Regions from separate parts of the Streptomyces sp. WAC04114 genome, predicted to be linked through region 2. Evidence: riboswitches for the same ligand, from Rfam matches in the RefSeq annotation. Region 2 holds a riboswitch; the other holds the start of a gene.
What was found. Region 2 has a riboswitch for cyclic di-AMP ahead of K4G64_RS34615 (transglycosylase family protein). Riboswitches for the same ligand answer to the same signal wherever they lie in the genome.

Region 1: another riboswitch for cyclic di-AMP. It lies ahead of K4G64_RS25920 (M23 family metallopeptidase); the one in region 2 lies ahead of K4G64_RS34615 (transglycosylase family protein).

What each region holds. Positions count from the first base shown of each region.
Region 1 is NZ_JAIGQA010000117.1:9,300-13,517, forward strand. It holds gene K4G64_RS25915 (aldo/keto reductase) at 1-539, opposite strand, end outside; gene K4G64_RS25920 (M23 family metallopeptidase) at 617-1,657, opposite strand; cyclic di-AMP (ydaO/yuaA leader) riboswitch at 1,669-1,825, opposite strand; tRNA gene K4G64_RS25925 (tRNA-Met) at 2,147-2,220, opposite strand; gene K4G64_RS25930 (dihydrofolate reductase family protein) at 2,286-3,416, opposite strand; gene K4G64_RS25935 (MarR family winged helix-turn-helix transcriptional regulator) at 3,494-4,009, shown strand; gene ribA (GTP cyclohydrolase II) at 4,142-4,218, shown strand, end outside.
Region 2 is NZ_JAIGQA010000214.1:4,928-9,145, forward strand. It holds gene K4G64_RS34605 (septum formation initiator family protein) at 1-123, opposite strand, end outside; gene eno (phosphopyruvate hydratase) at 226-1,506, opposite strand; gene K4G64_RS34615 (transglycosylase family protein) at 1,792-2,484, opposite strand; cyclic di-AMP (ydaO/yuaA leader) riboswitch at 2,488-2,654, opposite strand; gene K4G64_RS34620 (transglycosylase family protein) at 2,883-3,839, opposite strand; gene K4G64_RS34625 (cytochrome P450) at 3,961-4,218, opposite strand, start outside.

The DNA of each region.
Region 1 (4,218 bases), on a different contig from region 2:
AGGGCGACGTACCGGGCGAGGCCCTCGCGGTCGGAGAATTCCAGGGACGCCCGCAGCCGCTCGGCGGAGATGTTGGAGGCGGCGATGTGCCGCACCTTGCCGGCCTTCACGAGTTCGTCGAGCGCGCCGATGATCTCCTCGACGGGCACCTCGGGCTGGTCGAAGTGCGTGTAGTAGAGGTCGATGTGGTCGGTGCGCAGGCGTCGCAGGGAGGCGTCGGCGGCGGCCTTGATGTTGGCGGCGGACAGGCCCCGGAATTCGGGGTGCTGGCTGACCTTCGTGGCGACGACGACGTCGGAGCGGTTGCCGCGTGCTTCGAGCCACGTGCCGAGGATCGTCTCGGACTCACCACCCTGGTTGCCGTCGACCCACGCCGAGTACACGTCGGCGGTGTCGACGAAGTTGCCGCCGGCGGCGGTGTAGGCGTCGAGGACGGCGAACGACCGCTCCTGGTCGGCGGTCCAGCCGAAGACGTTGCCACCGAGGGCGAGGGGGAAGACCTCGAGGTCGGAAGTACCGAGCTTACGAAGAGACGTCATGCCCGGTGTCAACGACCGCAAGGGAAGACCTCATTCCGCTACGGATGCAAAACTCCCGTAAACACCGGGTGTACCGCTTACGGGTTCAGTCCCTTGCCCCGCAGCCAGGCCAGCGGGTCGATGCCACTGGCGGATCCACCGGAGTGGACCTCGAGGTGCAGGTGCGCCCCGGTGACGTTGCCGGTGGCGCCCACGCGGCCGATGACGTCGCCGGTGCTGACCTTCTGGCCGACGCTGACGCCGATGGAGGACTGGTGCGCGTACCAGATCTCGGTGCCGTCATCGAGGGTGAGGACGGTCTTGTAGCCGTAGGAGCCGTTCCAGCCCGCCTCGGTGATGGTGCCGCTGTGGACGGCCTTGATCGGTGTGCCCGTGGGGGCGGCGAAGTCGAGGCCGGTGTGGTAGCCGGAGGACCAGTAGGCGCCGGCCTGGCCGAACGTCGAGGTGAGGGTGTACGAGGAGGTCGGCAGCGTGAACTGCTTGGCGAGGGCGGCGAGCCGCTCGGCCTCGGCCTTCTTCTCGGCCTCCTCCTCCGCCTTCCTCTTGGCCTCGGCGGCCTTGGCCTTGGCTTCCTGCTCCGCCTTGGCGACCGCTTCCTTGGCCGCCTTCTCGGCGGCGGCAGCGGCGTCCTCGGCGGCCTTGGTCTCGATCTGCTCCTGCTGGTGCTCGACCTGCGCCATGATCCGGGCGCGCAGCGCGTCACCGGCGCCGGCACGGGCGCCGGACGCGTCCTCCGCCGTGTCCGCGGCGGCGGTGCCGAGGCTGCTGAGCGGGGTGGCGGAACCTTCGGGGGTGTCGTCGTCCGAGATGAGGGAACCCACCGAGGGCAGGTCCGGCACGGAGATGGACACCGGGGGCTTGCCGGTCTGGGCACTGGCCATGCCGCCGGCGCCCACGGCGGCTATGACACCGACGCCCAGGACGGTGGAGCTGCGGGCGAGACCTCCGCCGCGCTGCTTGGTGACGCGATGCCGGCCACGGACGGGACGGATGGACTCCTCGGTGGGGTTCCACTCCTGGAACGGGCCCTCGTCGGTGCGCTGGCCGCCGAAGCCGAAGGTGTCGTTCTCGCGCTTCGGCGCGTACGGGGCCGCGGGGGCAAGCCGGTTGGACGCCACGTGGGCGTACTCCTTTCCTTCCTTCTCGCCTACCGGGTTAGCTGACGGGTTCGGAGCAGGAAGGTCTCCTACGCGCGTATACCTGCCGTGCTTCCACGGTGGCATCCGCCCGATTCACCCCAAGTGGTGGTTCCCCGGTTCCCTTTCGGGATTCGGCGCGTGCGCACGGAGCCGCCTTCTGTGACGGCTGGGACGACCGCGCTGCGTTATCGAACGTTAATGGAGGCGCGAGGGGTATTCCAGCGGTTCCACTTGATCATTAACCTTTTTCGCGCGGACTTACCTGCCATGACCGGACCAAATCGGGCGAGTTGACCGCATCGCAAGTGACTGACGGTTTTTGACGGTGCGTCAGTTGTTATGCGGAACGGGACGGTTCGCTCACCGACCGTAGTGAGCTACCGAGGCAACCAGCGGGAAAGTACCGGGGCGACATCGAGAAAACACCGAGGGCCGGAACCCTTTCGGATTCCGGCCCTCGGCCTTCAGTAGCGGGGACAGGATTTGAACCTGCGACCTCTGGGTTATGAGCCCAGCGAGCTACCGAGCTGCTCCACCCCGCGTCGTTGTGTCACCAGTGTACGCCATCCGCGGGACCACTCGCGCACACCCACCGACCGGGCCGCGCTCAGCCCGGCAGATGCCGGTTCGGCGCCTTGGCCCGATCCTCGTGTTCCGGGAGGACGACGACCTCCACCCCCTCGGCCGCGAGGAGGCCGCTGCCGTCGGCGTCCGTGACGAAGGTGTCGGGCTCGCGCCAGGCCGTGACGACCCGCCGTACACCCGCGTCGAGGATCAGCCGGGCGCAGGGAGCGGGGCGCGAGGCGCGGCGGGCGCACGGCTCCAGGCTGCTGTACACCGTTGCGCCGGGCAGGCGCGGGTCGGCCGGATCGAGCTTGGCGAGGGCCGCCTCCTCGGCGTGCACGACCGGGTCGCCGGCCTCGCGGGAGTGGCCGCGGGCCAGTTCCGTGCCGTCGGCGGCGACCACGACCGCGCCCACGCTGAACGCCGTGTCCGACGGCGGACACCGTTCGGCCAGCTCGCAGGCGAGGGCCAGCCAGTGGTGGTCGGCGGCGACAGGCAGGGGGCCGGTCCCCGGGGCGGTCGGCTCGTAGCGCATCAGGACCACGTCCTCGATCTGCCGCGACTCCCGCAGCCGGAGCCGGCCGCCCTGGTAGCCGCCGGGGCCGAAGAGACGGGGGGCCCGGGGGTCGCCCACGAAGAGCGGGGCGAGGACCAGCTGGAGTTCGTCGGCGAGGCCCTGGGTGAGGAGCTGGGTGTGGATCATGCCGCCGCCCTCGACCATGAGCCGCCCCACACCCCGGACGTCGTGCAGGTGCGTGAGCAGCCGCCGCCAGTCGAGGTCGGCGCCGAGCGGGACGACGTCGGTGGCGAGGCCCAGGGCCCGGGCCCGCTCGGCGCCCCGGTCGGTGGTGTAGAGGACCTTCTCGCCGCCGGTGTGCCAGAAGCGGGCGTCCGGGTCGAGGTCGCCGGAGCCGCTGACGGTGACCTTGAGGGGGTACTCGGGCTTGCCGGCGGCCGTGCGGGCGGCCCGGCGCTGCTCCGAGTACACCAGCAGCCGCGGGTTGTCGGCGCGGATGGTGCCGGCGCCGATCAGGATGGCGTCGACACCGGCCCGGACCTCGTCGACCCGGTCGAAGTCGGCCGGGCCGGACAGGAGCAGCCGGTCGGGTCCGGTGTCGTCCAGGTAGCCGTCGAGGGAGACGGCGGCGGACAGCAGGACGTACGGGTGAGGCATCGGTGCTCCGCGGCTGGTCGGGACGGCGGGACGGGACAGGGCTTGGTTCAAGTTTGAAACAAACCTACACTGGCGGCATGACGACTCGCTGGCTCAGCCCCGATGAGCAGCGCGCCTGGCGCGCCTACATCGCCGCCTCGCTGCTCCTGGAGGACGCGATCGACCGGCAGCTCCAGCAGGACGCCGGCATGCCGCACCTGTACTACTCCATCCTGTCGGTCCTGTCGGAGTCCCCGGAACGGCGGCTGCGCATGACCGATCTCGCCGAGCGGCTGAAGATCACGCGCAGCCGGCTGACGTACGCGGTCACGCGGCTGGAGAAGGACGGGATGCTGCGGCGCGAGGCCTGCCGCCACGACAGGCGCGGCAGCATCGCGGCGCTGACGGACGAGGGATTCGCCGTGCTGGAGCGGGCGGCGCCGGGTCATGTCGAGACCGTGCGGGGCTTCCTGTTCGACCGGCTCAGCGAGGAGCAGGTGGGGCAGCTGGAGGAGATCTCCGCGGCGATCGCGCAGGGGCTCCAGGAGGACGGGACCCGGCCGGCGGCGGACGACGTGCCGTGGCGGCGGAGGTCGTCGCCGTCCTGTTCGTGACGCGCATCACACCGGGTCGGATTCTCATTGCTTCAAATTTCAAGCACGAGTAGGGTTCCGATCGTGGATCTGCTTCAAATCTGAAGCACTACGGCTGTGCAGCCGAACAGGAACGGAACCCGGAGGCCCCGCATGCCCGACACCCCCGCCGTCATCGCCACCCCGCGCTCCCGCGTCCGGGTCCCGCTGCGCTTCCACGACGCCTACGA
Region 2 (4,218 bases):
GGTCAGCCGCGAGCGGCGGGCCTGGCGCTTGGTCTGGGAACGGTAGACCCTGGCCGCGGTCTGCTCACCGAGCAGCCGGATCCTGGTCGCGGTGGAGAACCGGTCCCGGTCCTTCACGGCCATCTGTCCGCCTCCCGCTCCACCGTCATACGCGCGTACGTCCCCGGACACGGTACGGGACCGAGTACGGGGACGTACGTACGACGCTGCCTCTTGTGGCCGGGGTCAGCCCTTGAAGCGCGGGAAGGCGCTGCGGCCGGCGTAGACCGCGGCGTCGTCGAGGATCTCCTCGATGCGCAGCAGCTGGTTGTACTTGGCGACGCGCTCGGAGCGGGCCGGGGCGCCGGTCTTGATCTGGCCGCAGTTGGTGGCGACGGCCAGGTCGGCGATGGTGACGTCCTCGGTCTCGCCGGAGCGGTGCGACATCATGCACTTGAAGCCGTTGCGCTGGGCCAGCTCGACGGCGTCCAGGGTCTCGGTGAGCGAGCCGATCTGGTTGACCTTGACCAGGAGCGCGTTGGCCGCGCCCTCCTCGATGCCACGGGCGAGGCGCTCGGGGTTGGTGACGAACAGGTCGTCGCCGACGAGCTGGACCTTGTCACCGAGCTTGGCGGTGATGGTCTTCCAGCCCTCCCAGTCGTCCTCGAACAGCGGGTCCTCGATGGAGACGAGCGGGTACGCGTCGACGAGCTCCGCGTAGTACTCGGTCATCTCGGCCGCCGAGCGGTCCTTGCCCTCGAAGGTGTAGACGCCGTCCTTGTAGAACTCGGAGGCGGCGACGTCGAGCGCCAGGGCGATCTGCTCGCCGGGGGTGTAGCCGGCCTCGTTGATCGCCTCGAGGATGAGGTCGAGGGCCTCGCGGTTGGAGCCGAGGTTCGGGGCGAAGCCGCCCTCGTCGCCGAGGCCGGTGGCCAGGCCCTTGCTCTTCAGGACCTTCTTCAGCGTGTGGTAGACCTCGGCGCCCCAGCGCAGGGCCTCGGAGAAGGACTCCGCGCCGATCGGGGCGATCATGAACTCCTGGATGTCCACGTTGGAGTCGGCGTGCGAGCCGCCGTTCAGGATGTTCATCATCGGCACCGGCAGCAGGTGCGCGTTGGGGCCGCCCAGGTAGCGGAACAGCGGCAGGTCGCTGGCCTCGGAGGCGGCGTGGGCGACGGCGAGCGAGACGCCGAGGATGGCGTTGGCGCCGAGGGAGCCCTTGTTGTCGGTGGCGTCCAGGTCGAACATCGCCTGGTCGATCAGGCGCTGCTCGGTGGCGTCATAGCCGACCAGCTCCGGGCCGATCTGCTCGATGACCGCGAGGACGGCCTTCTCCACACCCTTGCCGAGGTAGCGGTTCGAGTCGCCGTCGCGGAGCTCGATGGCCTCGAAGGCGCCCGTGGAGGCGCCGGACGGGACGGCGGCACGACCGGTGCTGCCGTCGTCGAGGCCGACCTCGACCTCGACCGTGGGGTTGCCTCGGGAGTCCAGGATTTCCCGGGCTACGACGACGTCGATGGACGGCACGAGCATCTCCTTCTTGATGTGACGCGGTACGCGGGTCGCGTGGACCCGGCGAGGTGCGGGCCCGGTGGCTCGCGACATGAGCCTAACCGGCCCGGGGCGATCGGCCACCGGGTCGCCCACCCCATGGACAGAACCGAGCGTAAATTGTTTCCGAACGGAACAAAGCCGGTTGCCGAAAAAACCCCGCCCCGGTGCGTACGGGGGATGACGCACCGGGGCGGGGAGCCTGTGGACCCTGGGCGGGTCCGGGCGGGCCGGGGCCCTGCCGGGCCCCGTGGGCGCTGCTTACTTCAGGTGCAGCTGCTGGCCCGGGTAGATCAGGTTGGCATCGTCGATGATGTCCTTGTTCAGCTCGTAGAGCTTCTCCCAGCCGCCCTTGACCTTCTCGTCCGCGGCGATCGTGCTGAGGGTGTCACCCTTGACGACCTTGTACTCGCCGTCGCCCTTCTCGACCTTCTTGCCGGTCGGGGTAGTGACGGTCTTCTTGGCCGCCGGGCGCTCGTCGGAGCGGGAGGCCGGCTGCTGGGTCTCACGGGACTCGGTGCTCTGCTGCTGGCTCTGCGAGGAGCTGCCCGAGTCGTCCGAGGAACCGCCACCGGTGTACGCGGCGCTCGACAGGCCCTTGCCGCAGACCGGCCAGGCGCCCTTGCCCTGACCCGCGAGGACCTTCTCGCCGATCTCGATCTGCTGCGCCTTGGTTGCCTGGTCGGCGGTGGCGGCGTACTTGGTGCCGCCGTAGCCGGCCCAGGTGGAGGCGGAGAACTGCAGACCGCCGTAGTAGCCGTTGCCGGTGTTGATGGACCAGTTGCCGCCGGCCTCGCACTGGGCGACGGCGTCCCACTCGGAGGCGGTGGCGGCGGATGCGTTGCCGGCCGCCATCAGCGGGGCGGCGACGGCGGCACCGGCGACACCGGCGACGGCGATGGCACGGGTGGCCTTGGACGGACGGCGGTGCTTGCCCTTGCCGGAAAACAGCATGGTGGATCCCCTCACCGACGCCTGCGAGGTGAGCTGTCGGGTTCGGGCCGGTTGAGTTGCCCGGCCGCGCCCCTCCCGGGACGCGGCTTCACCCCAAGCCCTTCCGGCGCAACTGGCCGGTCGGGCACCTACCTTGGGTCCCCCGCTCCTGCCTACGGCGCTTGACGCGACGACTGTTCCCGTGCGGCCGCTGGCAGGATTCGGCGTTGCGGCAGCCGGGGCTCGCGATGGCGAGCGGTCACGACCGTAGACACGCGATCCACGGAATTTCAAAGACGATCAGGGCTTCTGAGATCTATCTCTCACGGGCCCCAAACGGGACATCATTCGCGAATCGGGGCGCTAACTCGCGCGGTTTCGGGGCGACTTCCGCCCCGGTTTCCGCACTGCCCGAACCGCTACTTCTCGTCCGCTTCGCCCTCGACCGTGAGCTTCTCACCGGGGAGGATGAAGTCCGGGTCGGAACCGACGGCCTTCTCGTTGCCCTCGTAGAGCGCGTGCCATCCGCCGCTGACGTCAAGGGAGTCGGCGATGGACCAGAGACTGTCGCCGACTCCCACGATGTAGTTGCCCTGAACGGCGTCGCCGGAGCCCTCGGCCCCGCGCGAGGCGTGACGGCCCGTGGACTCGTCCGCACGGCCGCTGTCGGACGGGAGGGATTCGTCGGCACTGGGGCCGCGGTGGCGGCCGGAGCCGGCGTCGGTCAGGGCCGAGGAGTCGTCACCCTGGCGCGCGTCGCCGGCCTCGCCGCTCTCGGGGGTGGCCGAGGGAGAGCTGCCGGACTCCTTGCCCCGCGACGTGGAGTCGGCGGATTCTCGCGACTTGTCCGACTTGTCCCTTTCATCCTCCGTGTCGGGCGACGACGATGGCGACGAGGAAGGGCTCGCGGAAGGCGACGACCCGAGCGAGTCAAGCAGGCCGGACGAGTCCGTCGGGTCGGACGAGTCGGACGAACCGGACGCGCCGGAGTCCGCGCCCTTGCCCTGCTCGAGCCCGGAGAGCAGCCCGCAGGTGCGCCACGCGCCGACCCCCTGGTCGGCGAGGATTCTTTCGGCCACGGCTATCTGCTGGGAGCGGCTGGCCAGGTCGGCGCTCGCGGCGTAGTCGAGGCCGCCGTGGTTCTCCCAGTCCTCCTGGGACAACTGCAGGCCGCCGTAGTAGCCGTTGCCGCTGTTCTGGCTCCACGCGCCGCCGGTCTCGCAGTCCGCGACCCGGTCCCAGGTCGTGCCGTCGGCCGCACTGGCGCCGGAGGCCCCGAGGAGCGGGATCGCGATGGCGGAGCCGGTCACTCCGGCCGCGACGAGGAGAGCCGGAGCCTGGCGGGGGCGACGGTGCCGACCGTTCCCGGAGAGCATACGGAGACCTTTCGCAAGACAGCAGTGACCGACGCGGCGTGATTCCCCGCCGCGTTGATGGGTGAACGTATCGGCAGTCGATCACTTGTCACAAGTTCATGCCGCGCAGATCACGTGAAGATCACAGGTCTGATGTTTCGTCACCTTCAGTCGGCGCTGCCGGTGCTGCCGGTGCTGCCGGTGCGAATTCCACCGGCAGCGTGCGCAGTCCGCGCATGATGAGGCCGCCGCGCCACCGCAGTTCGGCCGGATCCGCGGCGAGCCGGAGGTCCGGGAGGCGGGTGAGCAGGGTGGCGAGCGCGGTCTGGCCCTCCAGGCGGGCGAGCGGGGCGCCGAGGCAGTAGTGGATGCCGTGGCCGTACCCGAGGTGCTGGTTGTC